Regions from separate parts of the Halioglobus sp. Uisw_031 genome, predicted to be linked through region 1. Evidence: predicted binding sites of a transcription regulator. Region 1 holds the regulator's gene; the other holds the start of a gene.

Evidence for each region. Region 1 encodes sigma-54, which starts transcription at its own class of promoters, with help from an activator protein. Its sites were predicted from a motif close to TGGCACANNNNTTGCNNT; they were not measured.
Region 2: a site for sigma-54 is predicted at 5,774-5,791, ahead of glnA (glutamate--ammonia ligase). Genes of this name have one in related genera too.

Annotation. Positions count from the first base shown of each region.
Region 1 is NZ_CP159826.1:814,615-830,895, reverse strand. Features, by position in the region: gene rplM (50S ribosomal protein L13) at 1-32, opposite strand, end outside; gene zapE (cell division protein ZapE) at 255-1,355, opposite strand; gene ABXT62_RS03890 (YhcB family protein) at 1,513-1,998, shown strand; gene ABXT62_RS03885 (Nif3-like dinuclear metal center hexameric protein) at 2,011-2,778, opposite strand; gene ABXT62_RS03880 (S1C family serine protease) at 2,879-3,985, shown strand; gene hisD (histidinol dehydrogenase) at 3,993-5,303, opposite strand; gene hisG (ATP phosphoribosyltransferase) at 5,290-5,940, opposite strand; gene ABXT62_RS03865 (BolA family protein) at 6,034-6,279, opposite strand; gene ABXT62_RS03860 (MlaC/ttg2D family ABC transporter substrate-binding protein) at 6,422-7,099, opposite strand; gene ABXT62_RS03855 (calcium/sodium antiporter) at 7,283-8,254, shown strand; gene ABXT62_RS03850 (KpsF/GutQ family sugar-phosphate isomerase) at 8,273-9,253, shown strand; gene lptA (lipopolysaccharide transport periplasmic protein LptA) at 9,304-9,945, shown strand; gene lptB (LPS export ABC transporter ATP-binding protein) at 9,923-10,648, shown strand; gene ABXT62_RS03835 (RNA polymerase factor sigma-54) at 10,870-12,381, shown strand; gene hpf (ribosome hibernation-promoting factor, HPF/YfiA family) at 12,455-12,742, shown strand; gene ptsN (PTS IIA-like nitrogen regulatory protein PtsN) at 12,753-13,211, shown strand; gene rapZ (RNase adapter RapZ) at 13,225-14,079, shown strand; gene ABXT62_RS03815 (HPr family phosphocarrier protein) at 14,092-14,361, shown strand; gene mgtE (magnesium transporter) at 14,461-15,813, shown strand; gene yjgA (ribosome biogenesis factor YjgA) at 15,806-16,281, shown strand, end outside.
Region 2 is NZ_CP159826.1:134,407-150,687, reverse strand. Features, by position in the region: gene parC (DNA topoisomerase IV subunit A) at 1-1,461, opposite strand, end outside; gene ABXT62_RS00660 (cyclic nucleotide-binding domain-containing protein) at 1,554-2,375, opposite strand; gene ABXT62_RS00655 (GNAT family N-acetyltransferase) at 2,569-3,036, shown strand; gene dtd (D-aminoacyl-tRNA deacylase) at 3,033-3,470, opposite strand; gene typA (translational GTPase TypA) at 3,486-5,297, opposite strand; gene glnA (glutamate--ammonia ligase) at 5,894-7,300, shown strand; gene ABXT62_RS00635 (DUF4124 domain-containing protein) at 7,453-7,998, shown strand; gene glnL (nitrogen regulation protein NR(II)) at 8,299-9,363, shown strand; gene glnG (nitrogen regulation protein NR(I)) at 9,356-10,759, shown strand; gene trmL (tRNA (uridine(34)/cytosine(34)/5-carboxymethylaminomethyluridine(34)-2'-O)-methyltransferase TrmL) at 10,789-11,253, shown strand; gene secB (protein-export chaperone SecB) at 11,304-11,795, opposite strand; gene grxC (glutaredoxin 3) at 11,824-12,096, opposite strand; gene ABXT62_RS00605 (rhodanese-like domain-containing protein) at 12,110-12,523, opposite strand; gene gpmI (2,3-bisphosphoglycerate-independent phosphoglycerate mutase) at 12,772-14,328, shown strand; gene ABXT62_RS00595 (murein hydrolase activator EnvC family protein) at 14,368-15,534, shown strand; gene ABXT62_RS00590 (S41 family peptidase) at 15,556-16,281, shown strand, end outside.

The DNA.
Region 1 (16,281 bases):
ACATTTTCCGCTTTGGCACTGTAAGTTTTCATCAATAACTGCCTGTTAGAGGAGTCTAATTTCGAGAGCGCGAATACTACCCAATGGAACGAGCATTTTCAAGCTACGAATTCAACAAATTTTATCACCCAGCAACCTACGGAGCATGACACAGATCGAATCCGAGACAAGTCATCCCCGCATTGGAGCCCGAAAACAGCCCGACTTGCTCAAAAAGCCCGTTCACCGGCTTGCACAGGCTTATGTCAGACAGTCTAATGTCGATGCTCGCGAGCGAGGTACTCGTAAGACTGCATCTCCAGCAGCCTAGAGACGGTTCGCTGAAATTCAAACGCCAGCTTCCCGCCTGCATAGAGTTCCAGCAGTGGTTTGGCCGCCGTCAGCACGAGCTTGACGTTGCGGTCATAGAACTCGTCCACCAAATTAACGAATCGGCGCGCCTGATCGTTTTTGTCAGGGTCAAATACTGGCACCCCAGAAATAAGTACGGAGTGGAATACACGCGCGAGTTCAATATAATCATTCTGGGAACGCGGGCCATCACACAGCTCAGCGAAATCAAACCAGGCCACACCATTTGCCACGCAGCGGCACGTCAGGTAACGATTGTTAATCACAAGACGCTCCCAGTGCTTGCCCGGTTCCCCCGCGAGACGTGAAAAACTGTCCTCCAAGCTCCTGTCGGCCTCTTCATTCAACGGAAAGTGGTACAACGTTGCCTGCTGTAACGTACGCAAGCGGTAATCCACGCCCGCATCGACATTGAGAACGTGCGTATATTTCTCTATCAGGTTTATCACAGGTAGAAAACGCTGGCGCTGCAAACCGTTCTCATAAAGCTTTTGGGGCTCAATATTGGAGGTCGCCACTAAGGTCACTCCACGAGTGAACAGCGCCTTCATCAGCCCTCCAAGAATCATTGCGTCCCCAATGTCGGTGACAAAAAATTCGTCAAAACAAAGAATGCGGGCTTCTTTAGCAAGCTTATCTGCTACAAGCTCCAACGGGTTCTTTTCTCCCTCAAGAGTCGCCAACTCCTTATGAACCCGCTGCATAAAACGGTGGAAATGTACGCGCGACTTACGACTGAAGGGCAAGCACTCAAAAAAAGTATCCATAAGGTAGGTCTTACCCCGACCCACACCTCCCCAAAAGTAGAGACCGACCTGGGGCTCTACTTCACGCCGGCGAAGTTTGTGCACCCAGACTTTCAAATCACTACCATACCCATGATGAGCTGCCACCAAACGCTCGTATAGATCTTGCAATAAGAGCACAGCCTGCTCTTGTGCGGCGTCATGGGAAAAATCCTCACGTTGCAGGTCAGTTTGATAGCGTTGCCAAGGTGTCGTCATGTCTGGGGCTGCCTAATCCCGAATGGCTTAAAAGCGGCACACTGTAACCAGAGCCTCCGCACTTGGCAACGACACCTCCCGTTTAAGACAGAAACTACTGCCTATTAAACATTCGGGGTATACTGGCTTGTCAATTTTTGAGAATGAGGACTTTTTTGTGGAATCACCTGTATATAGCGTGGAAATCCTGTGGGCGATGGGCGCCGTAATTGCCATAGTGGGTTTGTGGCTAGGCTGGCTTGTGGGTCGTCGTACATCAGGAACGGCGAAAAAATACCAGGATGTGTCGCGAAAACTGGATCAGGTGATGCAAGACAAGAAAACCTATGAGAACGAGGTAGTCGAACACTTTACGGAAACGGCAAAGCTGCTCAACAATCTGACCGACAGCTACCGGGAGGTCCACAACCAATTGGCTACCGGTGCCGCTACACTATGCCAAGGTGAAGGTCCAATCTCCTTAGAGCGTACTGAGGACAAACCCGATCAAACCGAAATTCCGGCCCATCTGGCCCATATCCAACCCCCTCTCGATTATGCTCCAAAAAGCTCACCAGAGGAAAAAGGCATGCTCAACGAGGAGTTTGGCCTAGAGCGCAAGCCACAGGGTGTAGCCTCCGAGAAAAAATGGGCCGACGCCTGATTTCCTCGCGCGTTAGACCGGGTTGTCAATATCGATAAAGCGGTGCTCGAGGCAGAACTGCCCCGCCAAATGGTCGCCCAACGCTTGCACCCCATAGCGCTCCGTAGCGTGATGGCCTGCGGCGACGAAGTGGATAGCCTCCTCTCTGGCGGTATGCACAGTCTGCTCTGAGGCCTCACCCGTTACGAACAGGTCAGCGCCCGCTTTCACCGCCGCATCGATATAGTCTTGGGCGGCACCCGTGCACCAAGCAATGCGACGCACTGGCAGCTCTGAATGACCCACATGCAATGCCCTACGCCCTGTTATCCCCTCAAGTTTGACAACGAATTCAGCAGCTGAAATAGCTTCAGGCAAGCTGCCTATATTTCCCAGACCACCACTAACGTTAGGCTGCAGCGGCTCCTGAAACGCTAGGTCTATGCCCATCAAACAGCCGAGACGGGCGTTATTCCCCAGCTGCGGGTGGGCGTCAAGCGGTAAGTGGTAAGCTAACAAGCTGACTTCATTGACCAACAAAGTCGCAAGCCGTCGACGTTTTATTCCCACCACCTGCTGCGCTTCCCCGCGCCAGAAATAACCGTGATGCACGAGCACAGCATCAGCCCCCCAGTCGATCGCTGCGTCCAAAAAACTCTGGCAGGCAGTAACGCCTGTCGCGAGCCTGACAACCTGGGGCTTCCCTTCAACCTGCAGTCCATTAGGGCAGTAGTCCTGAAACTGATCAGTTCGCAAACACTGATCGAGGTATATGCCGAGCTCAGTAAGGGCTACACTCATATCATTATCACCTGTCGCTTTCAGTCACGGCACTAGCAACCTGCCACGCCTGGACAGGCATCATATACAATACATCGACTAACCACATATACGATTGCGCATGAAAAAAAAATTGACCTTCATTATTTGGCCCGCGATAACAGGGTTGCTTGCTGCCCTGCTGATTCTCGACCTCTGGATATTACCACTGAGTTCGCCTGCAGATGCGGCCCGAGGACGGGTCAGTTATGCCATAGCGGTACATGAGGCTACGCCATCTGTGGTCAGTATCTATACCGCTAAACTGGTACAAGAGGGTCCCAATCCACTGTTGAAAGACCTCACTTTTCGACGCTCAGGTGAACCGCGGCCTCAACGTCAGCGCATCGAGCGCTCTCTTGGCTCTGGCGTCATTATGACTAAACAGGGCCATATACTGACCAACAACCACGTCATCTCAGAGGCTGACGCGATCCAGGTGATGCTTAACGATGGTCGCTCCTCCAATGCCGTGGTCATCGGCTCCGATTCGGCCACTGATCTTGCGGTATTGCAGGTAGCACTGACAGACCTGCAGCCCATAACGCTTGGAGACTCCGATGCCGCTAGGGTGGGAGATGTCGTACTGGCCATTGGTAACCCACTAGGATTCGGACATTCAGTAACACAAGGTATTGTTTCTGCTCTGGGTCGCTTCGGTCTGCAATTGGACACCTATGAGGACTATATCCAGACCGATGCGATTATTCACCTGGGCAACTCTGGCGGCGCACTCATCGACACCAGCGGTCGCCTTCTGGGGATCAATACCCTAATCTACGGGACCAACAACGAGACACAACGTGCCAACACCGGGATCGGTATCAGCCTAGCGATACCGGTGAATCTCGCGGTCTTTGTGATGCAGGGTCTGATCACCTACGGCGAGGTTATCCGGGGATGGCTGGGCGTCAGCGTGAAACCCGTCGGCACAACATCTGCACCGGGAAACAAAACTCTGGCGCTGGCTGTGGCCTCCGTAGCATGGGGTAGTCCTGCACAAAAAGCAGGGGTACAAGTGGGGGATATCATCACTCATATTGACGGAGATGAAGCAAAGGATGGCAGACTGACGATGCACCGAATCGCGATGCTAAAGCCTGGAGATAAAATTGCTATTTCGTTGCAGCGCAACCAGCAGCGTCTTGAACTCAGCGCCGTCGTCGGAATATTGAAAGATCCACAATGAGTGAAGGCTAGTCGTTAGCGCACGGCTTATCTAGAAAGCGCATTTCCGCACTGCGCGCATGAGCCGTCAACGACTCACCCCTCGCTAACACTGAAGCCACAGCACCCAACTCCTGCGCACCCTGCTCGCTGCCCATAATAATGGAACTGCGCTTTTGGAAATCGTAGACCCCTAACGGGGAAGAGAAACGTGCGCTGCGCGAAGTCGGTAACACATGGTTGGGGCCTGCACAGTAGTCGCCCAATGCTTCCGAGGTAAACCTTCCCATAAAAATAGCGCCCGCATGCTGCACTAGCGGCAACAGGCTTTCGGGATCTTCCACTGATATCTCAAGGTGTTCCGGAGCAATACGATTACTCACTGTCACCGCCTCATGAAGGTCACGGGTGAGGATCATAGCCCCGCGAGTGGCGAGGGATATGCGAATAATGTCCGCTCTCTCCATGCCCGGCAGCAGGCGGTCAATACTGGCTTGCACGGCTTCAAGATAGGCGCCGTCCGGGCACAGTAACAGGCACTGAGCGAGCTCATCATGCTCGGCCTGGGAAAACAGGTCCATCGCCACCCAATCCGGGTCAGTGCCACCATCACAAATGATCAGAATTTCCGATGGGCCGGCCACCATATCGATGCCCACTCGACCAAACACCTGACGCTTGGCGGTCGCCACATAAATATTTCCCGGACCGACAATTTTATCAACCGCAGGCACGGTGTGCGTGCCATACGCTAGAGCCGCTATCGCCTGAGCGCCCCCGATCGTAAACAGTCGATCCACTCCGGCTATGCAGGCTGCCGCCAGCACTAGATCATTTAATGCTCCACCGGGCGCCGGCACCGCCATGACGATTTCGGGCACGCCCGCCACTTTGGCAGGGATGGTATTCATCAACACAGAAGAGGGGTAACTCGCCTTACCACCGGGAACATAAACGCCAACCCGCTCAAGGGGGGTGACCTTCTGTCCCAAAAGATTGCCTAAATCGTCGTAATACTGCCAACTCTGCTGCAGCTGGTGCTGATGGAAACTTTGCACACGATGCGCAGCATATTCCAGCGCCTCGCGTTGTGCAGAATCAACACTATTCAGAGCCGTGATCTGGCGCTCTTTGGATATTTCCAATTGCCCTACCGAGGCGACTTTCCGCTGATCAAATCGCGCAGTATATTCTAGTAGCGCTTCATCCCCACGCGCTGCTATGTCTGCAATTATCTGCGCTACCGTCTGGCTAATAACGGAATCTGACTCAGTATCAACGGCCGTTAACTGAGCCAGTGCACTGTCGAAATCCGTGTGGGTGGTGTCAAGTCGCCGCATCCCCTCCCTCCTGCAAGACTGCCGTGAGCTCGTCGATAATCTGTGTGATAACGGCGTAACGGGAACGCATGGCCGCCTTATTCACCACCAGGCGTGAGCTAATGGTGGCGATGCTCTGAAGTGGCTCCATGCCATTCGCGCGCAGGGTATTACCGGTATCCACAATATCAACGATCAAGTCGGCCAGATTCATGATGGGTGCCAGCTCCAAAGCGCCGTAAAGTTTGATCAGATCAACGTGCACGCCCTGACTGGCAAAATATTCTCGGGCGATGTTGACAAACTTGGTCGCAACCCTGATGCGTGCACCGTTGCTTTGCCAGCCCACCGGCCCCGCGGTCATCAAAGAGCAGCGGGCGATACCCAAGTCCAGCGGCTCATAAAGGCCTTCAGCGCCCTGCTCCATTAGCACGTCTTTGCCGACCACACCCATATCGGCAGCGCCATGACTCACGTAAGTGGGGACGTCAGTGCCTCGCAGGATAACCAGCTGCACGTCGTGACGGTTAGTTTCAAACACCAGTTTACGGCTGCTACTAATATCTTCCAGCGACTCAATACCCGCGCGCGCGAGCAGCGGAAGCGTTTCCTTCAGAATGCGCCCCTTGGTTAGGGCTATGGTCAGTTTCTCATTCATAGTTTCAACCGATCAACACTGTCGGCGGCCGCAGCGGGCCTCGACACCTGTTTTGTTCCCTCAAAAAATGCATCGCAGACAGCACGATCACCTTCATGCTTGCTCTCTAGCTTGCCACTCCTGCGGCGTAAAAGTCCGTATGTTCACGGCATGAACACTGCCATCCGCTATGTGGCTTGTCAGGGCAGCGTAGACCAATTGCTGCTTTTTTACCGGCCGCAAACCCTCAAATACTGCGCCGATGGCCACAATATCATAGTGGCTACCCTCACCCTGAACATGAAATTCACACTCATGCATGTGATTCTGTAACAGCACCTTGACTGCAGCCGCGTCCATTTAAACCCCCTTGTTTTTTGTTGCTGCCGCGTACAGTGGCACCAATTGTCCCGGACATTTAGCCTGTCCCAGAGCCTGTTCTAAAACGAACTGCATTTTATGAGAAAACCAGGCGGATAGCGAATGCTGCGCCTCGGCGAAATCAGCTCTCCACATCGACAACGACAGTGGTCCAGCTGTCGATCACAGCGTCAATATTACCGGCTTGTTCTCGCGCTGACGCCAGAAACTGATCTTTGTAGATCGCGCCCAGATTGACGCTTTCTATAATCACGTTGCGCAACTTCCAATCACCGGATTTATTGCGGCCCATCTGGTACATCACGACATAAGGCTGTGGCTTATCAGCGTATATCAATTGGCGCACCGATAACCTTGAACTATCAGCGTCGCCATTATCCTCCGTCTCTGGCAATACAAGCTCGATCCGCGACCCCCCGAATGCCAGCAAGCCCTTGCTATAGGTGCGCACTAGAGACGCACGCATTACCGCAGTGAAGCGGTCTAGCTCCGCTGCCAACTGCTTTCTCCCAGCCTCATCCAGAGAACGGTAACGCTCGGAACTTGCATAGGGGCCCATGACTGAGCGTGCAAAACCTCGAAAATCGATTAATGGATCAAGCAGGTCCTGTATTTGGCCATAGTAACGCTCTGGGTCAGAATCGACGTAATCATCAGCGGCTACCACCACTTCCATCACTCGCACGGTAGTATCCTGCACCAGATCATAGGCGACCTGATCCTGAGATAAGACCTGAGAACTTGCCAGCCAGCCCAGCAACAGAGCGATCGCCCCCACTGTATTTCCACGAAATGACATTCCTGTACTCCAATACTGAATTTTGTTACTAGCCTGGCCTCTAATGCCCTGTATAATTATCCCCGCACACACACGATGTCTATTATCGCACCATTCAATGTCACTATCCGCTTCTGACAACAGATATGCTCTACCAGTTCCAGTGCAGAGGGCGGGGCGTACTTTAACAGGAAATTCACGCTTATGCTGCTAGCCGCCGCATCCATTCTTTTTGGCTTTGTCGCTCTCATTTGGAGCGCAAACATGCTTGTAGCTGGAGCCGCGTCAATCGCCAGGAATCTCGGCGTTTCGCCCCTTATTATCGGCCTGACGATTGTCTCTTTGGGAACGTCGGCACCGGAGATCCTAGTATCACTCACAGCCTCGCTTTCAAATGCGGGGCCACTGGCTATCGGCAATGCTATCGGCTCAAATATCGCCAATATTGCGCTTGTACTTGGAGTGACTGCGCTAGTGGCTCCACTGATGATTGACGAACAATGCCTGAAAAGAGAGATTCCCGTTCTGCTACTGGCCACTGTCGGCGTCGGGGTGCTGATACTCGATGACGTGCTCTCCGTACAAGATGGGTGCCTGATGCTTGCGGCCGCGACCCTCATCATTGCGTTTTTAGCGTTTAGCCAACTCGGCAGCGCAGAACAAGCTGCCGAGTCCAGTGATGAGCCGATGCCCGAATTGCCGCCTCTGCGCGCTTGGTCCACATTCCTATTCGGCCTTTTGATATTGATCCTCAGCTCCAAGCTTCTTGTGTGGGGTGCCGTCATCGTTGCAGAGGAATTGGGTATATCCGAGCTCATCATAGGGCTGACCGTTGTCGCTGTTGGCACCAGTCTGCCGGAACTCGCAGCCTCCATCGCGAGCGCCCTGCGGGGCCACGCTGAGATTGCCTTTGGCAACATCATTGGCTCCAATTTATTTAATTTGCTGGCAGTAATGGCTATCCCGGGGATTGTGGGAGGCCAAGTGCTCGACCCAGAGGCTATTTCAAGAGACTATGCCAGCATGGCAGCGCTGACCTTTTTCCTTGCTTTGGCGATTTTTGTCAGCGCCAAACGCGGTAAATCAGCGCCCAAACGCGCTTATATCGGACGAATCATGGGCACAGTGTTAGTCTCTTCCTACGCACTGTATTATTATTTTCTGCTTTCAACCTAGTCAACTGAGGCAAATTCTATGCCGGAGCAAAGCTCCATTAGTCACTCCACATCCGCGCGCCGCACCATCCGCATGGAGGCCGCTGCAGTCGCCTCTCTGGAGGAGCGTATCGGGGCTGAATTCAATGCAGCGTGTGCACTCTTGCTGCAGGTTCGGGGTCGAATCATTGTCACTGGCATGGGGAAATCAGGCCACATTGCTCGCAAGATAGCGGCAACACTGGCCAGCACTGGATCCCCCGCTTTTTTTGTCCATCCCGGAGAGGCGAGTCATGGCGACATGGGCATGATCACCTCAGAGGACGCCGTTATCGCTCTATCCAACAGCGGCGCGGTACCCGAAGTTCTCACCCTGCTTCCTCACCTCAAGAGACTGGGCATTCCTCTTGTGAGTATGACCGGTAACGCGCAGTCTGCACTGGGGAAATCCTCTGATGTCCACCTCAATACAGGCGTAGAAATCGAGGCCTGCCCCCTTGATCTAGCACCAACATCCAGCACCACGACAGCACTGGTAATGGGAGATGCACTGGCCATCGCTTTACTAGAGGCCCGCGGTTTTACCGCGGACGACTTTGCTTTCTCGCATCCGGGAGGGACCTTGGGCAAACAACTCCTACTCAAAGTGCAAGACATCATGAAATCTGGCGATGATATTCCCCGGGTGACTGAAAATGTCAAACTGGCCGAGGCGTTATTAGAAATCAGCGATAAAGGCATGGGCATGACGACGGTGATCGATAAAGTGGGTAAACTGGTCGGCGTGTTTACCGATGGTGATTTACGTCGTACTCTGGACGCACGCTTGGATATCAACGAGACTCGAATCGGGCAGTTAATAGGTTCCAACGCCAAGACGATAGACCCCGGCATGTTGGCTGCCGCAGCCTTGCATATCATGGAAGAAAATGAGATCAGTTCCCTTGTTGTGCTCAATGACGCGGGCGCCCTCGCCGGCGTCGTTCACCTCAAAGATCTGCTGCATGCAGGGATCGTTTAATGCCTGATCGCTTCAATCAACCCACCCCAGACTCACTCTGGAGACTCTCTATGCCTCACCGCGGCCCTGACAAATACGCTCGAACGTTGAAATCGGGCATCTGGCTTCTCGTACTGCTCGCGAGCTTTCAGACAGTCGTCACCCATGCCCTACCGAGTGATGGTGACCAACCCATTCACCTCACTGCAGACAAGGCCCTGCGTGATGACAAAAAGGGGGTGACGATCTATACCGGCAATGTGCAAATGAAGCAGGGCAGCATGGAGCTAGAGGCCGACACACTGACCATTTATCACACATCCGACGATCCCAGCGAGATAGTGGCCGAAGGAAATCCCGCCAAAATGCGTCAACTGCCAGAGTTGGGCAAGGGGGTGGTTCACGCTCATGCTGATGTGATCAAGTATTTCAAAAACGAGGACCGGGTGCACCTGCAAACAAACGCCCATATCGAACAGGACGGATCTGTTGTGGACGGGGATTCCATTGATTACTTAATGAAGAAGCAATTAATCACTGCGCAGTCCGATCAAACGCGCACAGGTAACAAGGTTGTGGTCGTCATTCCGCCCAGCGTGCAAACCACGGAAGACAAAAAAACGCCAGAGGAACAGCCATCAGCGGAAATGTCCGCTCCACCGGCAACAGAGCAATTAGAAGAGAGCGGCAGTGGCAGAACTACGAGCGAATAACCTGGCCAAGGCTTACCGCGGAAGGGAAGTGATACACGATGTCTCACTATCGTTAGACAGTGGACAGATCGTAGGCCTTCTAGGACCGAACGGTGCGGGTAAAACCACTTGCTTTTACATGATCATCGGAATCATCTCTGCTGACCGAGGCGATATTAGTATAGATGGCATGGATATCACCTCACTCACCATGCATGAGCGGGCACGTCGCGGCATCGGCTATCTGCCGCAGGAGGCCTCGATATTCAGACGACTCACTGTAGGCGACAACATTTTGGCTATACTGGAAACGCGTTCGGATCTCGACAAAAAGCAACGCTTGGCTCGAAGGGATGAATTGCTGGAGGAATTTCATGTCCAACATCTGCGCGAAAGTCTCGGTCAATCCCTGTCAGGTGGCGAGCGGCGACGCATTGAAATTGCCCGTGCGCTGGCCACAGAGCCCGATTTTATTATGCTTGATGAGCCTTTCGCAGGTGTAGACCCTATCTCAGTCATCGATATCAAAGAGATTATTAATCACCTGCGTGACAGAGGTATCGGTGTCCTTATCACCGACCACAACGTGCGTGACACGCTGGATATCTGTGAAAAAGCTTATATCGTTGGCGAGGGTTGCATCATCGCCTCTGGGACGCCTGAAGACGTGCTAAACAATGAACACGTCCGCAAAGTCTATCTGGGAGAACAGTTCCGCATGTAGCCGCTGCGGAACTCCAACACCGACTCACAGTTCCCATAACGTCTTGTCGTAGAACCAGACTGCGGCCACTGCGCCCAAAAATCGTGCTCCATGAATCAAAAAACAAGCAATTATCGGGCCAACTAGTTGCCACGCAACGGCGGCCAGCGCTACACTGGGAGCCTTAGCCTTTACCATACAGACTGATAGGCCCGCAAAATAAGGGTGCTAGAGACCTTCTAATGAAGCAGTCACTACAACTAAAACTGAGCCAACAGCTGAGGATAACTCCGCAGCTGCAGCAAGCCATCCGCTTATTGCAGCTGTCTACCCTGGATCTGCAGCAAGAGATACAGCAGGCTCTGGATAGCAACCCACTTTTAGAGGAGTCTGAGTCTGAGGATGATCTGTTTGATCTCGAGGATGATCAACCACAGGAATCGAGCGCCGAAGGAAGTGACGGCCCCCTGCAGAACCTGGAGCACACAGCCAACGACAATCAGAACGAGAGGTCGGACTGGGAGACACATGAACTAACGACCATGCCTGATGAGCTGCCCGTTGACGTGCAATGGGAGGACCTGCTGCCGTCTTCTTCGGCTCCCGCTCAGTCGCCACAAGACGATGAGGGTTTCGATGACGACATAGCCGGACGCAAAGTCGCCAGTGAATCACTGCGCGAACAACTACTGTGGCAACTTAGCCTCACGAGACTATCTGACACTGACCGCCTAATTGCCCTGTGCATTATTGACGCTACGGATGACAATGGGCGCCTCACATTGAGCGTGGAAGACATCTACGATTCCTTGACTCACGATCTGGATATCGACATTGAAGAGGTGGTTGCCGTCCTTCACCGCCTGCAACAATTTGAACCTTCCGGCATATGCGCTAGCGGCCTTCAGGAGTGCCTGCAAATTCAGCTAAACCAGTTGCCGCCTGCCACTGCCTGGTTGCCACAGGCCAAACAGATAGTGAATCGCTATCTGGACCAACTAGCCGCCACAGACTACGAACAGATTCAGCGGCGCATGCGACTCGAGGAGCAAGAACTCAAAGCGGTGCTCGCTCTCATTCAATCGCTGGACCCCAACCCCGGGCACACAGCAGTGCCAAAGGATATTGAGTACGTTGTGCCAGATGTCTATGTCAGCAAAAAGAATGGCCGCTGGCTGGTCGGACTCAACCCGGACATCATCCCCAAGCTGCGCATCAATACCCACTACGCTAATTTAGTGACGCGGGGTGATACCAGTGTAGACAACACCTATTTACGGGATAATCTGCAAGAAGCACGTTGGTTCCTTAAAAGCCTGCAAAGCCGCAATGAAACACTCATTAAGGTTGCTAGCAAAATTGTTGAACGCCAGCGAAATTTTCTTGAGTATGGCACGGAGGCCATGAAGCCCTTGGTGCTGCACGATATAGCCGAGGCCATCGAAATGCACGAGTCTACTATCTCTAGAGCTACCACCAACAAGTACATGCATACCCCACGGGGTATTTTTGAGCTGAAATATTTCTTCTCCAGCCATGTGGCGACGTCTTCAGGTGGCGAATGTTCATCAACAGCCATTCAGGCTCTAATGAAAAAACTAGTCGCGGCAGAAAATCCACGTAAACCGCTGAGCGATAACAAAATTACGCTATTGATGCATGCACAGGGCATTGAAGTTGCTCGTCGAACTATCACCAAGTACCGAGAAAAACTGTTTATCGCTCCATCCAACGAGCGTAAACGGTTAGTCTAGACTGAAAGTATTCTTATCTGGCAACGCTTAGTTGCGTCGCCAATGTCAACCCCACAAAGCGGAGCAGCACTATATGCAACTGACAATCACTGGTCATCATCTCGAAATAACCACCCCTCTGAGGGAGTACGTGGAGAACAAATTCGAGCGCCTGCAGCGTCATTTTGACCAGACCACGAAGACCCATGTCATTCTCACTATCGAGAAAATGGTGCAAAAAGCTGAGGCCACTATACACATAGCGGGTGGCGACCTGTTCGCTCATGCGGATTCGGATGACATGTATGCCGCCATCGATGCTCTAGCTGACAAGCTGGATCGTCAATTGATCAAACACAAGCAAAAACACCGAGGACACTAAAGACGAAGCTATGCACCTTTTAAGCCAAATACTAACGCCAGAGCGCACCGTCTGTCACGCACATGGACCCAGCAAGAAAAGACTGTTTGAAACGATAGCGGAATTAGTGTGTGCAAATGAACCTTTGCTGCACTACGACAACATCCTAAACCATCTTATCACGCGGGAAAAACTGGGCAGCACGGGCTTGGGTCAGGGCATCGCAATACCGCATTGCCGTGTCGGTAATTGTACTCAGCCATTAGGCGCCCTGCTCTCACTGGAAAAACCGATCCCCTTTGATGCGCCGGATGATCAGCCAGTAGACCTGCTATTCGTGCTGCTCGTGCCAGAAGAAGCTCGTCAGCAGCATCTAGATATACTCGCAAATATCGCACGCTTATTTAATCAGCAGCAATTCTGTGGACGGTTGCGCGCCGCCAGAGATAGCAGCACCCTCTATGAGGTCGCCTGCAGCGGCGCGGATTGAGCAACAGTATCCTATGCAATTAATTATCATCAGTGGACGCTCCGGCTCGGGAAAGAGTACTGCATTGAACCAGTTAGAGGACGAGGGTTTCTACTGTATTGACAACCTCCCGATATCGCTTCTGCCCGCGCTGATTGAGAAAATCGGCGGTGACGAGTTCAGCTTTTTTCAGGGTATAGCGGTCTGTATTGATGCTCGTAATGAGTGGAAAGATCTGCGGAAATTCAAAGCGATTATTCACTCACTTCCACTATCGGTGGAAACCCAAGTGCTGTTTCTGGACGCTCAGGAAATTAACCTGCTCCAGCGTTTTAGTGAAACGCGACGCCGACACCCGCTTAGCACGGAATTTATTCCGCTGGCAGAGGCGATCGATAAAGAACGAGAACTCCTCGAGCCCATTTACGACTGCGCATCCCTGGTGTTGGACACCAGCCACATGACCGTTTATGACCTGCGTGATGCTATCAAGCAACGGCTGCTGGGGAGCAGTGTTGGGAGCATGGCGATACTGTTACAGTCTTTTGGCTTCAAGCGCGGAGTACCTGCCGACGCAGACCTCGTGTTCGATGTAAGAATGTTACCCAATCCCCACTGGGTAAAAGAGTTGCGACTCAAGAGTGGGCTAGACTCCGAAGTGCAATCGTTTCTCGAAAGCCTGCCTATGACAGAGGAGCTGTTTCAGGATATTTGCCACTATCTGGACAACTGGCTGCCGCGTTATCGTGAAGGTAATCGTAGCTATATGAATATCACCTTTGGTTGTACCGGCGGGCAACATCGCTCAGTATATTTGGCCGAGCGACTATTCCAACACTACAAAGGGCAGTTGCCGGCAATAAATATAAGACACCGAGAACTACAGTAGGCAGAATAAATTGTGATACAAACCCAACTGACAATTACTAACAAACTCGGTTTGCACGCAAGGGCGGCAGCAAAATTCGTGGCATGCACTACATCGTTTTCCAGTCGTATACAGACGGGGAAGGACGGTCAATTGATCGATGGCAAGAGTATCATGTCTGTCATGATGCTCGCTGCAGGCAAAGGTACTGTATTGGATATTGAGATTGAAGGCAGTGATGAAGAAAACGCTCTCGCTGCCCTGCAGACTCTCATCGAAAATTGCTTTGACGAAGCCGAGTAAACTATCAATCCGTAACTAATCACGTTGTTGCGCGGGTAACTTTTCCGGATAATCCACTGCACAGTCACGCTGGCATAAAGGGTTTATCTGGGAGGTGAAATGATTCAAGGTCAAGTAGCAGCCCAAAAAACCCTCGACAAACTGTCCGCTGCGCTGAACAGCGGAACCTTTGTCGATGTGCAAAGAATGCTGAATGGACTGCTTCCGGCCGACGTCGCACACCTTCTCGAATCTTCCCCACCCAAGTTCCGACATATTCTGTGGCAAATGGTGGAGGTTGACCGTGAAGGTGAAATACTGAGTGAAATGGGCGACGACCTGCGGGCACAGTTTCTCGGCCAAATGGATGCGACGGAAGTTGCTCAGCTAACCGAAGGCTTGGCAGATGACGACATCGCCGACATCCTTCAGCAACTACCCGGTCACGTCACCCGGGAAGTCCTCACCGTCATGGATCAGCAGGACCGGGCGCGCCTTGAAAGAGTCATGCACTACCCCGAGGATTTAGCCGGGGGCCTGATGAATACGGATACTATAACCATCCGAGCCAGATTAACCTTGGACGTGGTCCTTCGCTATTTACGCCGGCATACTGAAATCCCAGAGATGACTGACAACCTGATTGTGGTCAATCGTTCCGATCAATTCATCGGTTTGCTGTCTCTACGAACGTTACTTGTATCAGACCCCGCCGCCTCTGTGCGGGAAATGATGCTCACCGATGTGGAACCTATTCCGGTCAATATGACTGACAAGGAAGTGGCGCGTCTCTTTGAGAGCAATGACTGGGTATCGGCCCCTGTGGTAGATGATAATGGCACACTGTTAGGCCGCATCACTATTGACGACGTAGTGGACGTGATTCGCGAGGACACTGATCGCTCCCTGATGTCAATGGCGGGCCTGGACGAGGACGCTGATACCTTCGCCCCTCTTATGCATGCCGCACCACGTCGCGCCATCTGGCTGGGAATCAATCTGGTTACTGCTTTCATTGCCGCTTCGGTGATTAATCTCTTTCAAGGAACCATTAAAGAATTTGTATTTCTCGCCGTGTTAATGCCTATAGTAGCCTCCATGGGTGGCATTGCGGGCACCCAGACGCTGACGCTGATGGTACGTGGGATCGCCTTGGGACAGGTGGTTAAAAACAACCAGGCCTGGCTGATTAACCGCGAACTGGTGATCGGGCTCATGAACGGCATCCTCTGGGCTGTGGTCGTGGCTATCGCTGCGTCGATCTGGTTCCAGCAATGGAAAATCGGCCTGATCATTGCCGCGGCTATGGTCATCAACCTAGTGACTGCCGCACTGGCTGGCGCCGTACTTCCGCTATTGATGGCCAGGGCAAAGATTGATCCGGCATTGGCAGGCGGCGTCGTACTTACCACCATTACCGACGTCGTGGGCTTTGTCTCATTCCTCGGACTAGCGACACTGTTGTATGCCTGATCGACGAGAAGACGACGCCATCGAGCCGCAAGATCCTCCCAGTAAAAGCGCACGCAAACGGCAGATGCTCGGTCTGCAAGCAGTAGGAGAATCCTTGCTGTCGTTAAATGACAATCAACTTTCTAAAATTCCTATTGATGATGAACGGCTGTTGTCGGCCATCCGCGAGTGTCGGCAAATTCGTAGCAATAGCGCCCGTAAACGACACCTACAGCTCATCGGCAAGATTATGCGCAACATAGACCCCGCCCCGATTGAGCAAGCGCTGGCGGCCCTGCACAACACAAAACAAGAAAGTACTACAGCGTTCCATCAACTGGAGCAATTACGTGAAGATATACTTGCAGCGGGGGCTGAGGGGGCAGAGCTGGCCATGACGCGCTTCCCTGAAGCTGACCGTCAGCAGTTACGGCAGGTCATTTTACAACATCACAGGGAAGTACAAGGTCATAAACCGCCATCGGCCAG
Region 2 (16,281 bases), 680 kb from region 1:
CAGTGGCGAACGGCGCTCGTCCCCATATTTTTCTGCCACGGCCAGAAGCTCTTTCTTGATTAGACTCTTGAGCCGAGCTTCACTGCCTAGGACTTTTTGCAGCTGGTCACGCTCCTGCTGCAATTGCTCCTGCTCTGTGCTGATAATCATTTCTTCCAGCTTTGCCAGATTGCGCAGTTTCAGCTCTAGAATAGCCTCAGCCTGAATATCGGTGATCCCGAAACGCTCCATCAGCGCGGCTTTGGGCTTTTCCTCTGTTCGAATAATATGAATCACTTCGTCAATATTAAGGAACGCAACGAGGTAACCGTCTAGGATATGCAATCTCTTCAGTACGCGATCGAGGCGGTATTCCAGCCGACGCCGAACGGTAGAGGTGCGAAATTTCAGCCACTCCTTGAGAATTCTATCCAGCCCTTTAACCCCAGGGCGACCGTCGATACCGATCATATTGAGATTGACGCGGTAACTGCGTTCCAAATCTGTACTGGCGTACAAGTGGCTCATAAGAGCCTCAAGGTCGATGCGATTGGAGCGTGGCACCACAACCAGGCGCGTCGGGTTTTCATGATCCGACTCATCCCTAAGGTCCGCCACCATAGGCAATTTTTTTGCTTGCATCTGCTGCGCAATCTGCTCCAACACCTTTGATCCGGATACCTGATGGGGCAGGGCGGTGATCACAATATCGCCGCCTTCAGACTCCCACACCGCACGCATACGCAAACCACCACGCCCCGTTTGGTAAAGCGCGAGAATGTCCTCGCGAGGTGTGATGATTTCCGCATTGGTGGGAAAGTCGGGCGCCTGAATATGCTCACACAGCTGAGCCACCGTGGCTTTGGGTGAGTCCAACAGCAGCACCGTTGCCGCCACTACCTCTCGCAGATTGTGCGGAGGGATATCTGTGGCCATACCTACAGCAATCCCCGTTGTGCCGTTCAAAAGTACATTAGGCACCTGCGCAGGCAGCACCACCGGCTCATCAAGCGTACTGTCAAAGTTGGGTATCCAATCCACTGTGCCCTGACCCAGCTCACTGAGCAAGACGTCGGCATAGGCGGTGAGACGCGACTCTGTGTAGCGCATGGCGGCAAAAGATTTAGGGTCATCGGGTGAACCCCAATTGCCCTGTCCATCCACCAGCGGATAGCGGTAACTGAAGTCCTGCGCCATCAGTACCATAGCCTCGTAGGCGGCACTATCCCCATGCGGATGGAACTTACCGATAACATCGCCAACGGTGCGCGCCGACTTTTTGAATTTGGCAGAGGACTTCAGTCCCAGCTCACTCATGGCATAGACAATGCGCCGCTGCACAGGCTTAAGCCCATCGCCCACGTGAGGGAGCGCTCGATCGAGAATGACGTACATGGAATAATCCAAGTAAGCCTTCTCAGCGTAGAGCTTGAGTGACACCTGCTCGGTGCCGTCTTTATCGATTTCCAAAATCTCGGACATTAAACGCTGGCCTGTATAACGACTATCTGAATTGACCTCGAATGAATGATCCTATAAACGTTGCGCCAAGCGGCTCAAGGTTTATGGAAACATTAACTCCCTTTGTGATGCTCGTGGCGGTTTCCTTGCAAACCGACCAGTTGCTCATTGAGGTTGGCGATAGTATTCGCCATGTCCATCAATAAGGCTTGAACGCTTCCAGGATGATTCTTGATCAACCCGATAAATTGATCCTTGGGAACTTTCACTACAGCACAGCGTGTTTTGGCTCTCACTGACGCACTGCGATCGCCGTGCGTCAGAGCCGCCATCACCCCAAAAATTTCGCCTTCACCGATGCCCCCCACATTAACGCCATCAACCAACAGCTCTGCAACGCCGGAGCCCATATTGTAAACATGGTCTGCCCTGTCGCCTTGACGAATAATAACGTCTCCCGGCTCGTAAATATCAAATCCGAGCGTGGCTGGCGCATCCCTCTCGGAGCTTGCGGCGGTAATTCTTAGCATCAAACCGGCGTATGTAATCAATAGACGCGTCCACAGCCTAATGGCCGCCGGCTCGTCAAACACACGCTGCATAAACTCCAACGCGGAATAGCAATGTAACTGAGCCCCAGTATCGCTGCCATAAAACACCGCAATTTTTTTGTCCATACTGCCGGCGATATCGGGCATTAAAATTTCACCCACTTGCAGCGTGTAAATTGTTTTGGCCTGATATCGAGCGGCTATAGTGCCTTGTTGTACAACATAGAATTGGTCCGCATCGAAACCACGGAAATTTTCCTCAGGTGTAAAATCGACCTCAATCGGCAAGGCCGACATGTTCACTACTTCGAGTAATGCGCCCACCAGTTTTGCGAACTGCTGACTGAGTGCCGAGACATCCTGAGTGTCAACATTTACCAACATCAGCTAGACCCTGCTCTATTTTGAAGGGAATACATATTTTGCCTCAGCGCCCAAAGCCTTGTGTGCCACACGCTCTCAAAGTCAGGCCCTGTTACCACGGCCGTTGAGGGCTTATAGTATCAACTAATGCGCTGACGGAGAACGTTGCGCCCAAGTTTTGTTAAAACTACCCTACGGCTAACACGGGAATGTGATGAACCTACAGTGGCAAACCCTATCATTTGCCCGGCTGACCCTGGAGAAAATGTACGCTGTGCTACGCTTACGCCAGCAAGTTTTCGTCGTCGAACAAAAGTGTGCGTATCTGGATCTCGACAATCTTGATCAGCCGGCGGCACATATGCTCGGCATGCGAGGCACAGAACTAGTCGCCTACCAACGGTGCCTCCCGCCCGGGCTGAATTATCCGGAAAGCTCGCTGGGTAGAATCATTGTCTGTCCGACGATGCGCGGCCAGCAGCTGGGCCGAGAACTGGTACAACGCGGCGTTAAACACAACCTGCTGCATTGGCCAAATAATGATATCTGCATAAGCGCACAGGCGCATTTGCAAGATTTTTATGCTGACTGCGGGTTTATCGCCGAAGGTGACGAATATCTGGAAGACAACATACCGCATCGAAAAATGCGCTATGGCGTCTCACTAGCGGAAGGAGACTAGGCGTTCAGAAGAAATGTCACGGGGCCGTCATTGACCAGACTAACCTGCATATCGGCACCAAACACGCCGGACGCTACCAGCGGATGGTGGCGGCGCAATTGTGCTAGCGTATAGTCATAAAGCTGCTCGGCTTCGCGCGGTGGCATAGCCGACGAAAATCCCGGCCGTAGCCCCTTGCGGGTATCTGCTGACAGAGTGAACTGGGATACCAGTAGCACGCCGCCATGCACATCTACCACGCTAGCGTTCATGCGGCCTTCGCTATCGGCGAATACCCGGTACGCTAGCAGCTTATCCACCATACGATCTGCGCCAGCCCGGTCATCATCCCGATCCAGGCCCAGGAACACCAGCAGGCCGTGCTCGATCTCACCAACAGTCTCTGCGTTCACCGTTACGGTAGCGCGACTAACACGCTGCAACAGAGACTTCATCCTTCAGCTGCTGCCTTAGATGCGACCAGCGCGGCGACGCTCATGCTCCAATAGAAGCTTCTTGCGCAAACGAATGCTAGCGGGAGTCACCTCCACCAATTCATCGTCTTCTATAAATTCCAGTGCCTGTTCTAGCGAATGGCGGACCGGGGGAGTCAGCGTCAACGCCTCATCGGTTCCCGATGCACGCACGTTGGTCAGCTGCTTACCCTTAATAGGATTGACCGTCAGATCGTTGCCGCGATTGTGCAAGCCGATAACCTGCCCCTCGTAGACCTCAACATTGGGCTCGACAAACATGCGGCCCCGCTCCTGCAAATTGAACAGGGAATAGCCCAGCGCCTTGCCTTTGACCATAGACACCAGTACGCCGTTAGCACGGTGAATGATCTCCGTATTCTTGATCGGGCCATAGTGGTCGAAGACATGGGTCAAAATACCGGCGCCGGATGTCAGCGTTAAAAACAGCGACCGAAACCCAATCAACCCGCGGGCGGGAATAATAAACTCCAGTCGAATTCGGCCCTTGCCATCTGGCACCATATTCTCTAATTCGCCGCGTCGCAGGCCCAGCTCTTCCATCACTGCACCCTGATGAGCCTCTTCACAGTCGATCACCAGCTGCTCATAAGGTTCCTGCATGACGCCATCCACTTCTTTGCGAATCACCTCTGGCCGGGACACACCCAGCTCAAAGCCTTCACGACGCATCGATTCAATCAACACAGAAAGGTGTAACTCACCACGCCCAGACACTTTGAACTTGTCGGGGGTTTCACCGGGCTCTACCCGCAAAGCGACATTGTGAATCAGTTCCCGTTCGAGTCGCTCCTTGATATTTCGCGTGGTAACGTACTTGCCCTCTTTGCCCGCAAAAGGCGAATCGTTAACCTGAAATGTCATGCTCACTGTCGGCTCATCCACTGAAAGCGGTGGAAGCGGTTCCGGTGTCGCGGGGTCACACAAAGTATCGGAGATATTCAATCCCTCGATACCCGTCACACAAACGATGTCGCCCGCCTCTGCGGACTCCACATCCACTCGCTCTAGCCCCAAATAACCCATGACCTGCAGTACGCGCCCCTTGCGCACAGCACCCTCACTGTTGACCACAACAATCTGGGAATTAGGCGTCAAGGTGCCGCGTGTTATCCGACCGACACCAATAACACCGACGTAACTATTGTAATCCAGTGCACTGATCTGCATTTGCAGTGGGCCATCAGAGTTGACCAGTGGTGCAGGCACTTTGTCGATGACCGTTTGGAACAGAGGCTGCATGTCCACACCCATCTCCTCATGGTCCAGGCCCGCTATACCCTGAATAGCGGAGGTGTAGATTATCGGAAAGTCCAGCTGCTCGTCTGTCGCCCCCAGCCTGTCGAACAGATCGAATACCTGGTCAACCACCCAGTCGGGGCGCGCACCCGGGCGATCCACTTTATTGACCACTACAATCGGGTTTAGGCCCTGTTCAAATGCCTTGGACGTCACAAATCGGGTTTGCGGCATCGGGCCATCCACTGCATCAACCAGTAGTAAGACTGAATCGACCATAGACAACACCCGCTCAACCTCGCCACCAAAATCGGCATGACCGGGGGTATCAACGATATTGATGCGGTAGCCGTCCCATTCGATGGCCGTATTTTTGGCCAGAATGGTAATACCCCGCTCGCGCTCCTGATCGTTGGAGTCCATCACACGCTCGGCTCCCGCGGAGCGACGATCGAGCGTACCCGATTGCTGCAGCAGACAATCCACAAGGGTGGTTTTGCCATGGTCTACGTGGGCAATAATGGCGATATTGCGAAGTTTCTCGATCAAGGGATTACCTCTGGACGGCGGGGTGGCTTAAAAACGCGCGGAGTATAACCCATAGCAAAGCAACTGCATGCTAGGACTTGTGTGATTTGTATACTAATGTAGTGCTAGTAGGGTCAACCGCGGGGGGTGGTGTTGCGGCGCTTTACCAGCGTCACCCTACAATATTGAGCCTTATTGATGCTGCATGCTTGCGTATCAATTTGCACCGTTAAAGGCACAACAGGCTCTTTTCATCATCATTTCAGAGAAATACTTGACAACGAATTGTATAGAGGCCATAAACATTCCCTCTGTTCGGAGCTGGTATTTTACTGGCTTCGCTCCGACCACCTTGTGAAGCGATCACACGTTCGCAGCGTTAGTAATTGCACCAAAATAGAGCGAAAAACGCTTTTTTATGGTGCATATTGGCTTTGTTAGTGTGGTGGGTGATATAAATTCTTTAGATTTCAGTGCGTTACCTCAAGCACCCTTTATGGCATGGCTCTTGCTTCTGTTAAGACTGCTGATGCTACCTGTGCAACCGGCTTGTCTGGCGTCAAGAAAAAACGCTATCGGCAAGGCCGAATCAATTACTACCCTATGGAGAAAACAAGATGTCAAAGCAAACCCTGAAACTCATCACAGAAAACGAAGTCCGCTGGGTAGACCTGCGCTTCACTGACACCCACGGCAAGGAGCAGCACGTGACCGTTCCTTCCAAGGAAGTGTCTGAGGACTTCTTCGATGGGGGCAAGATGTTTGATGGCTCGTCTATCGCCGGCTGGAAAGGCATAAACGATTCTGACATGGTGCTAATGCCTGACGACAGCACATCGGTGCTGGATCCCTTCACCGACGATGCCACCGTAATCTTGCGCTGTAACGTCGCTGAGCCTACCACTATGCTGGGCTACGACCGCGATCCACGCTCCGTTGCCAAGCGCGCAGAAGACTATCTGACGTCCACCGGTATCGGCGATACCGCTTTCTTTGGCCCTGAACCAGAGTTCTTCGTTTTCGATGACATCAAGTGGCATGTCGACATGAGCGGCTGCAGTGTCAAAATCCACTCAGAAGAAGCGGCCTGGTGCTCCAACCACAATTTTGAGGAAGGCAATACTGGCCACCGTCCAGGCGTTAAAGGAGGCTATTTCCCCGTGCCACCGGTCGACTCCCTGCACGATATTCGTGGCGCCATGTGTACCGCCATGGAGCAAATGGGGCTGGATATCGAAGTGCATCACCACGAAGTGGCTACTGCAGGACAATGTGAAATCGGTGTGCGGTTCAGCACGCTGGTGAAAAAGGCCGATGAAGTGCAAGTGCTGAAATATTGCGTGCATAATGTGGCTCACGCCTACGGCAAAACAGCCACCTTTATGCCCAAGCCAATTGTCGGTGATAATGGTTCCGGCATGCATGTGCATCAATCCATCGGCAAGGACGGTGAAAACATCTTTGCTGGCGACGGCTATGCTGGCCTGTCAGAGACTGCCTTGTTTTACATTGGAGGTATCATCAAGCATGCGCGCGCACTGAATGCTTTCGCGAACGCGTCTACGAACTCCTACAAACGTCTGGTGCCTGGCTTCGAAGCTCCGGTAATGCTGGCCTACTCGGCCCGCAACCGCTCCGCGTCTATCCGCATCCCGTACGAAGCCAACCCCAAGGGCAAGCGCATTGAAATCCGCTTCCCGGATCCAACCGCCAACCCTTATCTGGCATTCGCCGCTATGTTGATGGCTGGCCTGGACGGCATCCAGAATAAGATCCACCCCGGCGACCCTGCCGACAAAGATCTTTACGACCTGCCCGCCGAAGAGGCAAAGGCTATTCCGACTGTTGCCTCCAGCTTTGAAATGGCCTTGGCGGCACTCGATGCTGACCGTGAATTCCTGACCAAAGGTGGTGTGTTCTCCGACGACATGATCGATGCATTCATTGAGCTCAAGGAAGGCGAAATCCAGCGCCTCAACATGACGACTCACCCTATCGAGTTCGAAATGTATTACTCCGTATAACGCCTAACCGGCACACGGAATAGGCCCGCTTCGGCGGGCTTTTTTTTGCCTGATTATGGCGCTCGGAATCACAATTTATGCCGATAAAACCTCTGCTGGGCTTAAGATTTCTGCTACGGTAAAGACGTTAGGAATCCTGTAAGGCGATATTCATGCCCCAATTTCTCTTTGCCCTCCTGCTGCTAATGCCCATGTGCGGTGTTGCCGACACCATTTACCGCACAACGGACGCGCGCGGGAATGCCGTATTCACAGACACACCGCCGCCCGATAGCAGTCCTTCACAACAAGTCGACATCCCGCAGATCAACACCACGCCAGCTCCACAGGCGCTGTTTATCCCTGTACCGGACAATACCGCAGGAAAAGAGCAGCGGGAGACTCCGGCTTACTCTGTGTCTATCTCAGCGCCGGCTAACGAAACCACCATACCCGCAGGGCCCGGTAACTTCTCCGTCAGCACCATTGTCAGCGCTGAGCTGGGAGTGAGTGAGCGCCTGCAGTTATTCATCAACGGCACGCCCCAGGGTGAGCCGCAGCGCGCGACCACATGGGAGCTCACCAATGTCTTTCCCGGCCAGCAGGATCTTACTGCGGCAGTCATTGACGGCTCCGGGGCGATATTAGCCATCTCGCCCGCCGTGCGCGTTTTTGTCGTTCGAATTTCTAGCATTAGGCGGAACCGTAACAAAAAGTGAAAGTGCTGGACAGCGCCTGACCATAAGCGCACCATTATGGTGCGTAAAGTGCCCGGCAGGCGTTTCTCGATACCTACCCGAATAATTCTCAGGCGTCTAAATCGCTCACTACACCACCGATATGAGCGCTTACCTTTACTGCCGGCACAATACTCGGACATTTACTCCCTTTTCACCCACTGCTGCGTCATTCTGGCCCAATTTTTGCTAGCACGGTAGAGAGAGGGGGAACGCGCAAAGACTTCCGCGTCAGCGTTGACCACTTGAACAAGCGAGAGCCGACCCAACCGTGAGGCAAGGATGAGACACATTCGGGAACTACTGGACAGTATCAGTACGGGTATCGTAGCGCTGGACGCGAATCTACAGATCGTCGCGCTCAACGCCGCCGGACAGGCCTTGCTGGAAACATCAGAGGCGCGCTGTATTGGGCAACACGCCGGGAGCCTGATATTGCACTCCGCAGACTGGCTGCAGAAGCTGAAACAGGCGCTATCCAATAATACCCCACAGGCCAGCCGCGGTGTTTCTCTGGTATTAGTCTCTGGACAGGAAGTGCGTGTCGATATCATCATCACGCCTATTGTCGATGGTGAAGGCCCATTCAGATTGGTGGTTGAGCTGACGGCCGTTGACCGTTTACTGAAAATCAGCAGGGATGAGAGCGCACAACACGCCCAGGAAACCAGCCGAGCGATCATTCGTGGTCTGGCCCATGAAATCAAAAACCCATTAGGCGGCGTGCGCGGAGCAGCCCAGTTGCTGGCCAAGGAATTACCCAACGCGGCGTTAGCCGAGTACACAGACGTTATTATCCGCGAGGCTGACCGCTTGCGTGATCTCGTCGATCGATTGCTAGGCCCCAACCGACAATTGGATGTTCAGCCACTCAATATCCACGAAATTATGGAACATGTGCGCAACCTGATTACGGCCGAGTCTGGCAATCAGGTCGTCATTAAACGCGACTATGACCCTAGCCTGCCCGAGTTTCCCTGCGATAGAGCACAGCTGATTCAAGCGGTGCTCAATATCATGCGCAACGCGCTACAAGCGGCCGCGCCAAACCTCGATCAATGCGAGATCATCCTGCGCAGTCGCTCACAGCGGCAGTTCACCGTGGGCGCAAAGCTACATCGGCTGGTTTGCCGTATAGACATCATTGATAACGGCCCGGGAATACCCGCAGATCTCATGCCTGCCGTGTTCGCCCCCATGGTGACTGGCCGCGCCGATGGCACCGGTCTAGGGTTATCCATTGCCCAGTCCATCATTTCTCTTCACGGGGGCGCACTTGAATGTGATAGCCGCCCCGGGGAAACCCGATTTACCTTTTACTTACCCATGGATACACGCGATGCCTAACCCCACAGAAGTCTGGATTGCAGACGACGACAGTTCGATCCGCTGGGTGCTGGAGCGTGCCCTCAACAAGGCAGGCATTGCAAACAGGTGCTTTGAGGATGCAGATGCACTGCTGCGGGAAATCGCCTCGCAACAACCGGATGTGATCATCAGCGATATCCGCATGCCCGGAACAGATGGACTTACGCTATTGTCTCTCCTCGGCGAAAGCTACCCCGATCTGCCGGTTATCATTACCACTGCTCACTCAGACCTGGAGAGTGCTGTTGCCTCCTACCAAAAGGGTGCGTTTGAATACCTTCCCAAACCCTTCGACCTAGACGAGGTGGTTGCGGTTACCGAGCGTGCGCTCGCCCACGCGCGAGAAAAACGCAGCAAGACCCCCACACCAGAGGAGCTACCGTTCGCTGAGATTATCGGTGAAGCACCTGCCATGCAGGAGGTTTTTCGGGCCATTGGACGATTGGCGCACAGCAATATCACCGTGCTAATAAACGGCGAGTCCGGTACCGGCAAGGAGCTAGTAGCGCGCGCATTGCATCGTCACAGCCCTCGCACCAACTCGCCTTTCATCGCTTTGAACATGGCGGCTATTCCCAAAGATCTGATGGAATCGGAGTTATTTGGTCACGAAAAAGGGGCTTTCACCGGCGCGAACGACAAGCGCGAGGGACGTTTTGAGCAGGCCGATGGCGGCACCTTGTTCCTCGATGAGATCGGAGATATGCCTGCCGATACCCAGACCCGACTGTTGCGGGTTCTTGCTGACGGAGAATTCTATCGGGTAGGCGGGCGCGTATCGGTTAAGGTCGATGTGCGCATTATTGCCGCGACCCATCAGGATCTGGAGCGTCTGGTACAACAAGGGGCTTTCAGAGAGGATCTGTTCCATCGACTGAACGTGATTCGCATCCATATTCCCAAACTGGCCGAGCGGCGAGAGGACATCCCGCGACTGATGCAATATTTTTTCCAGCAAGCGGCGAAAGAGTTGGGCGGGGAAACAAAGATTCTGCAGCCAGAGGCAGAAGCCTTTTTGTGCGGCCTCAACTGGCCCGGCAACGTGCGACAGCTCGAAAACTGCTGTCGCTGGGTCACCGTAATGGCCTCGGGCCGGGAAGTGCACCTGAGCGATTTGCCGCCAGAACTCGGCACCGGCTCGCCAGAGCCAAAGACCAGCGAACACCCCGATTGGCCCGACTTGCTATTTAACTGGGCCCGCAAGGAGCTGGTACAAGGCAAGCAAAAAATTCTGCAGGACGCAGTACCTGCGTTTGAAAAGGTCATGATACAAGTCGCGCTTGAGCACTCCCATGGACGAAAACGGGACGCTGCAGAATTACTTGGGTGGGGGCGTAATACGCTGACACGCAAAATGAAAGAACTAAAACTCTAGACGCTGACACGCACAAGGTCGCCCGCACCATGCTGAAAATCGTTCTGTTTGAGCCGGAGATTCCTCCCAACACAGGCAATATTATTCGACTGTGCGCCAATACAGGCTGCTCGCTCCATCTCATCGAACCACTGGGGTTTGACCTGGACGATAAAAAGTTGCGCCGCGCCGGACTGGACTATCGCGAATTCGCCCCTGTCCAACTCTACCCCAGCATTGAGAGCTTCCGTCAGCAACAAGGCAATCCAAGGATCTTCGCCGCTACCACCAAGGGCAACACAGCCTATCATCAGATACAGTATCAGCCTGGTGACGCCATCTTATTTGGCCCGGAAACCCGTGGACTGCCGACGACCATATTAGACAATCTGGGTGCTGAACGGACCATCCGCATTCCGATGAAGGCGGATAGCCGCAGCCTCAATCTCAGCAACGCTGCGGCCCTCGTAGTCTACGAAGGCCTACGTCAGTTGGATTTTCCAGAACTCAAGTAAGCGAGCGCTTACTCTCGGTGTAGACCAGTAAAATTAGGAACCGAAGCGGCTTAGTGCGTCGCCTCAGCAGCTGCATCAGCCTGTGTTTGCGCCTGCTGGAGAGCCTGCTGGTACAGTGCTTCAAAGCTTACCGGCGCCAACATCAGTGCAGGAAAAGCGCCTTTCACACAAATGGAATCGATCGTCTCTCTCGCATAGGGAAACAGAACATTCGGGGCTGCCGTAGCCAACATCCGCCGCAGTTGCTCACCCTCAAACCCCAGGATAGCGAAGATACCGGCCTGCTGTAATTCGATCAAAAAGGCCGTCTCCTCTTCAAGCTTAGCGGTAATAGTAATCGTGAGGACAACCTCAAAGTTGCCCTGGTCATCGATGGCTTCGCCTTTGGTGTTCAGATCAACGCTGATTTTGGGCTGCCACTGCTTTTTGAACAAAAGCGGTGTTGAAGGGGACTCAAAGGACAAATCCTTGATATAGATACGCTGCATCAAAAACTGTTGCTGAGGCGGCTGCTGCTCGCTTGCTACGGGCTCATCGGCCATAAAGTCATACTCCTATGTTTATCAAAAATCAGGGCGCGGCGAGCGCCCGCTCGATCAATCCATCCAGGCGACCCTGCCGCTCCAATAACAGCATTTCGTCACAGCCGCCTATGTGTTCTTCGCCTATCCATATCTGCGGCACAGAGGTAGCACCGCTGCGGCTCATCATTTCTCGACGCAACCCGGGGTCGTTATCGACCGCGATCTCCGTATAAATGACCCCTTTTTGGTCCAATAAAGCCTTAGCCCGGACACAGTAGGGGCAGAAACGCGTCGTATAAAGAGTGACACTGTGGCTCATATAGACAACTGAATCAGCTGACCGTGGGCAGTTGCAGGTTACCCCACTCCATCATCCCACCGGTCATTTTATAGACTTGTTCATAATTTTCAGCCTTAAGCTGCTTGCTCGCGCCACCAGACTGCTGGCCCATCTTACAGACCAGCACGATGGGTTTACCCTTTAATTTTTCAAGCTCCCCCATGCGCGCCGGCAGTTTTGTGGCGGGAATATTCATCGCGCCAACGATATGCCCTTTCTTAAATTCGGCAGCATCGCGCAGATCCAAAAACACGCCATCTTCAGCATTCACCATAGTGATCGCCTGCTGCGGCGTCACAGCCGGGCCAGACTTGCGTGACTCATTCATGATCAGCATGATGACGACGACGAGAAGCGCACCCACTAGCATCCATTGCTGTGTCAAAAATTCAAAAAATAGTGCCATGGTTTTGTTAACTGATGCCTGTTAAGAAGCATTAAGACCGTTGTGCCAAAGCTGCGCACACTGATGATGCGGTCAAACACATCTGGGTCGATTTAAAGGGCGCCAAGTATACAGGGTCTACTAAGGCGCAACCAGCCCCGAGGAGCGAACGACACTGGCCATCGTCAACCGGCCACAGAGACGATGCGCTCACTTCTCAGAAAGGTTAAAATGAGACCCATTAACATTCTGACCGGTCGAGAATCCACATGCCCGCAAGTCACAAAACACCCACTGTCTTGATTGTTCTGGATGGCTGGGGCTACCGCGAAGAGACACAAGACAATGCCATTGCCAAGGCCTCCACTCCGGTGTGGGATAGACTATGGGCGGATGCTCCACACGCGCTGATCTCTGCCTCCGGCGAAGACGTGGGCCTCCCCAGCGGACAAATGGGCAATTCCGAAGTGGGCCATATGAGTCTGGGATCAGGCCGCGTCATCTATCAGAATATTTCACGCATTGACGAGGCGATAAAAGACGGCAGTTTCAACCACAATACAGCCTTCACCAGCGCTATCGACAAGGCCACCGCCGCTGGCGGAGCGGTGCACGTGTTCGGACTGCTCTCCCCAGGCGGCGTCCACAGCCACGAGCAACAGATCTTCGCCGCCATACGCTTGGCTGCCGCGCGCGGCGCTAAACAGGTGTATCTGCACGCCTTTCTTGACGGACGCGATATGCCCCCGCGCAGCGCGGGGCCCTCTCTGGAGAAGGCAGATGCCCTATTCGCAGAGCTCGGCTGCGGCCGCACAGCTACCGTCTGTGGCCGCTATTACGCAATGGACAGGGATAACCGCTGGGATCGCATTGAATCAGCCTATGCCCTCCTCACGGAAGGTGCGTCACAATACCGTGCAGACAGCAGCAGCGATGCCCTGGCCGCGGCTTACCAGCGCGGCGAAAGTGATGAATTCGTGCTGCCCACGGTTATCTGCGATGAACAGCACAAGGCTGCCCTCGTCAGCGACAACGACGCCGTCGTATTTATGAATTTTCGCTCCGACCGGGCAAGGCAGTTAACCCAAGCATTTGTCGATAAAGACTTTGATCGATTCCCGCGCAGCACGGTGCCGGTGCTGGCGGATTTCGTGACGGCGACGGAATATGCCGCAGACATGGATGCCTGCTGCGCTTTCGCGCCGGAAACACTGGATAACGTCTTGGGCGATTATGTGGCTCAACGGCACATGACCCAATTACGCATTGCTGAGACAGAAAAGTACGCTCACGTGACGTTCTTTTTTAGCGGCGGCCGCGAGGAGGCATTTGCGGGCGAGGATCGACAGTTAATCGCCTCACCGGATGTTGCAACCTATGATCTCAAGCCAGAGATGAGCGCGCCCGAGTTGACCGACAAACTGGTGCAGGCAATTACCTCGGGCAAATACGACCTGATCGTTTGCAACTACGCGAACGGCGATATGGTGGGCCATACTGGCGTATTCGATGCTGCGGTCAAAGCCGTGGAGGCTCTGGACCTGTGCCTGGGCAGAGTAGAACACGCGCTGCTTAACGCGGGAGGCCAGGCCCTGGTGACCGCTGACCACGGTAACTGTGAGCAGATGGCCGATCATGCTTCAGGCCAAACGCACACTCAGCACACCACGGAGCTGGTGCCTCTTGTGTATATCGGGCCCAAACAAGCCCAGCTGAAACCGTCTGGTGGAATTTTGGCTGATATCGCGCCGACCCTTCTCGATTTGATGGAGCTGCCGCAGCCGTCAGAGATGACGGGCACCAGCCTCCTCACCGAGCGCACTTGACCTATAGACACCTTTGCCGGGGCTGCGTCGATGCCTGACATGCACAGGCCAGCTCTGACACTACCTGCCCCCTGGAAAATACTGTTTGCACTGCTGTTTCTCGGCGTATCATGTCAGGGCGTCGCACAATCCGATGAAGAAAAAACGCGACAACAGCTGCAACAACTTGACCTCGAAATAACACGCATCACAGCGGAAATATCCAATGCCAGTGACCGCCAGACTGCGCTACAAACACAACTGAAAAAAACCGAGATAGAACTGGGAACGCTACAGCGCGATATAGCCAAGAATCAACAAGCCTTTGAAGACAGCGCCAACAAGCTGGTCGATCTGGAAGAACAGCGCGGCCAACATGAGAAAGCTCGCGACGAGCAACAGGCGCGTATTGCCGTGGAAATGAAGACCGCTTGGCAGGTCGGCCGCCAGGGACAAGTCAAAGTGCTATTGAGCCAGAAAAGCCCACACACTGTGGCGCGGTCGCTGGGCTACTACCGCTATTTTTTCCGGGCTCGCAACACCATGATCGCAGAGTATCGTGAAAACCTACGTCAATTGGTGGCTCTGCAGCAACGCATTGATACCACTGTGGCAGAGCTGGAAGCCCGCGCTCAGACTCTGGAAGAACAGCAGGTCAATCTCACTGCAGCACAGGCCAACCGCTCACTGGCCGTGACTCAACTGGACCAAAGCATCCGCAGTAACAACGCCCAACTAAAACAGAAAGAGCAGGACCGACAGCAACTCGAAGACCTCTTACAAGCCATCGAAGAAGCCATTGTCGACCTGGAAGTCCCCGCCAACTATGCAACCTTTGACAGCGCCAAGGGCAACATGGCCTGGCCGGTAGAAGGCAAACAGAGCAATCAGTTCGGTCGCTCACGCAACGCAGGTAAAATGCAGTGGCAGGGCATCACGATAGCGGCGAAGGAAGGGACTACCGTCAAGGCTATCCATCACGGCCGCGTGGTCTATGCTGACTGGTTGCGAGGCTCTGGACTGCTGCTGATTATCGATCACGGCGACGGCTATATGAGCCTGTATGCGCATAACGAGAGTCTACTGCGGGAGGTCGGCGAGTGGGTCACTGCCGGCAGCCCCATCAGCACCGTAGGCAACAGTGGCGGCATGGAGCAGACCGCCGTGTATTTCGAAGTGCGTCATAACGGCGTGCCCACCAACCCGGCAAATTGGTGTAAACGCTAAATCTGTGGAGCGCCAACGCACATGTCATTTGTAATAGAGAATAAGGTAAACTGTCGCCTTCAAGCTACCGACTCGCAGACCACACCCATGCGCTTTAATTCTTGGCTCCGCCCTACACTGACCAGCATGACTGCCGCTCTTGCACTGGCGGTTTCCATTCCGCTGACTGCGGCAGAAGAACAGGCCGCACTGCCGCTGGATGAACTGCGCACTTTCGCCGAAGTGTTCAACCAGATTCGAACGGGCTATGTCGAAGAAATTGATGACAGCACACTGCTGGAGTTCGCCATTGAGGGCATGTTGATGGGCCTCGACCCGCACTCGATGTACCTGACAGAAGACGCTTATCAGGGCCTACAAGATTCCACGTCCGGCGAATTTACCGGGCTGGGCTTGGAGGTAGGAACGGAAAATGGCTACGTCAAAATCATCGCCCCTATCGATGGCTCGCCCGCAGCAGACGCCGGCTTGGAAAGTGGTGACATCATTCTCAAACTGGATAACGTTCCGGTGAAAGGCATGTCTCTGAACGAGGCTATCGAGATAATGCGCGGCCCCAAGGACAGCAAAATCGTGCTCTCTATCGGCCGACCCGGCAACAGCGAGCCCTTCGACGTCACCCTTGTGCGCAATGTGATTAAGGTTGCCAGCGTACGTCAGCGCATACTAGCGCCCGGTTACGGTTACATCCGCATAGCCCAGTTTCAAAGCAGCACAGGCGCGGACGTAAAAAAATCGCTGGATAAA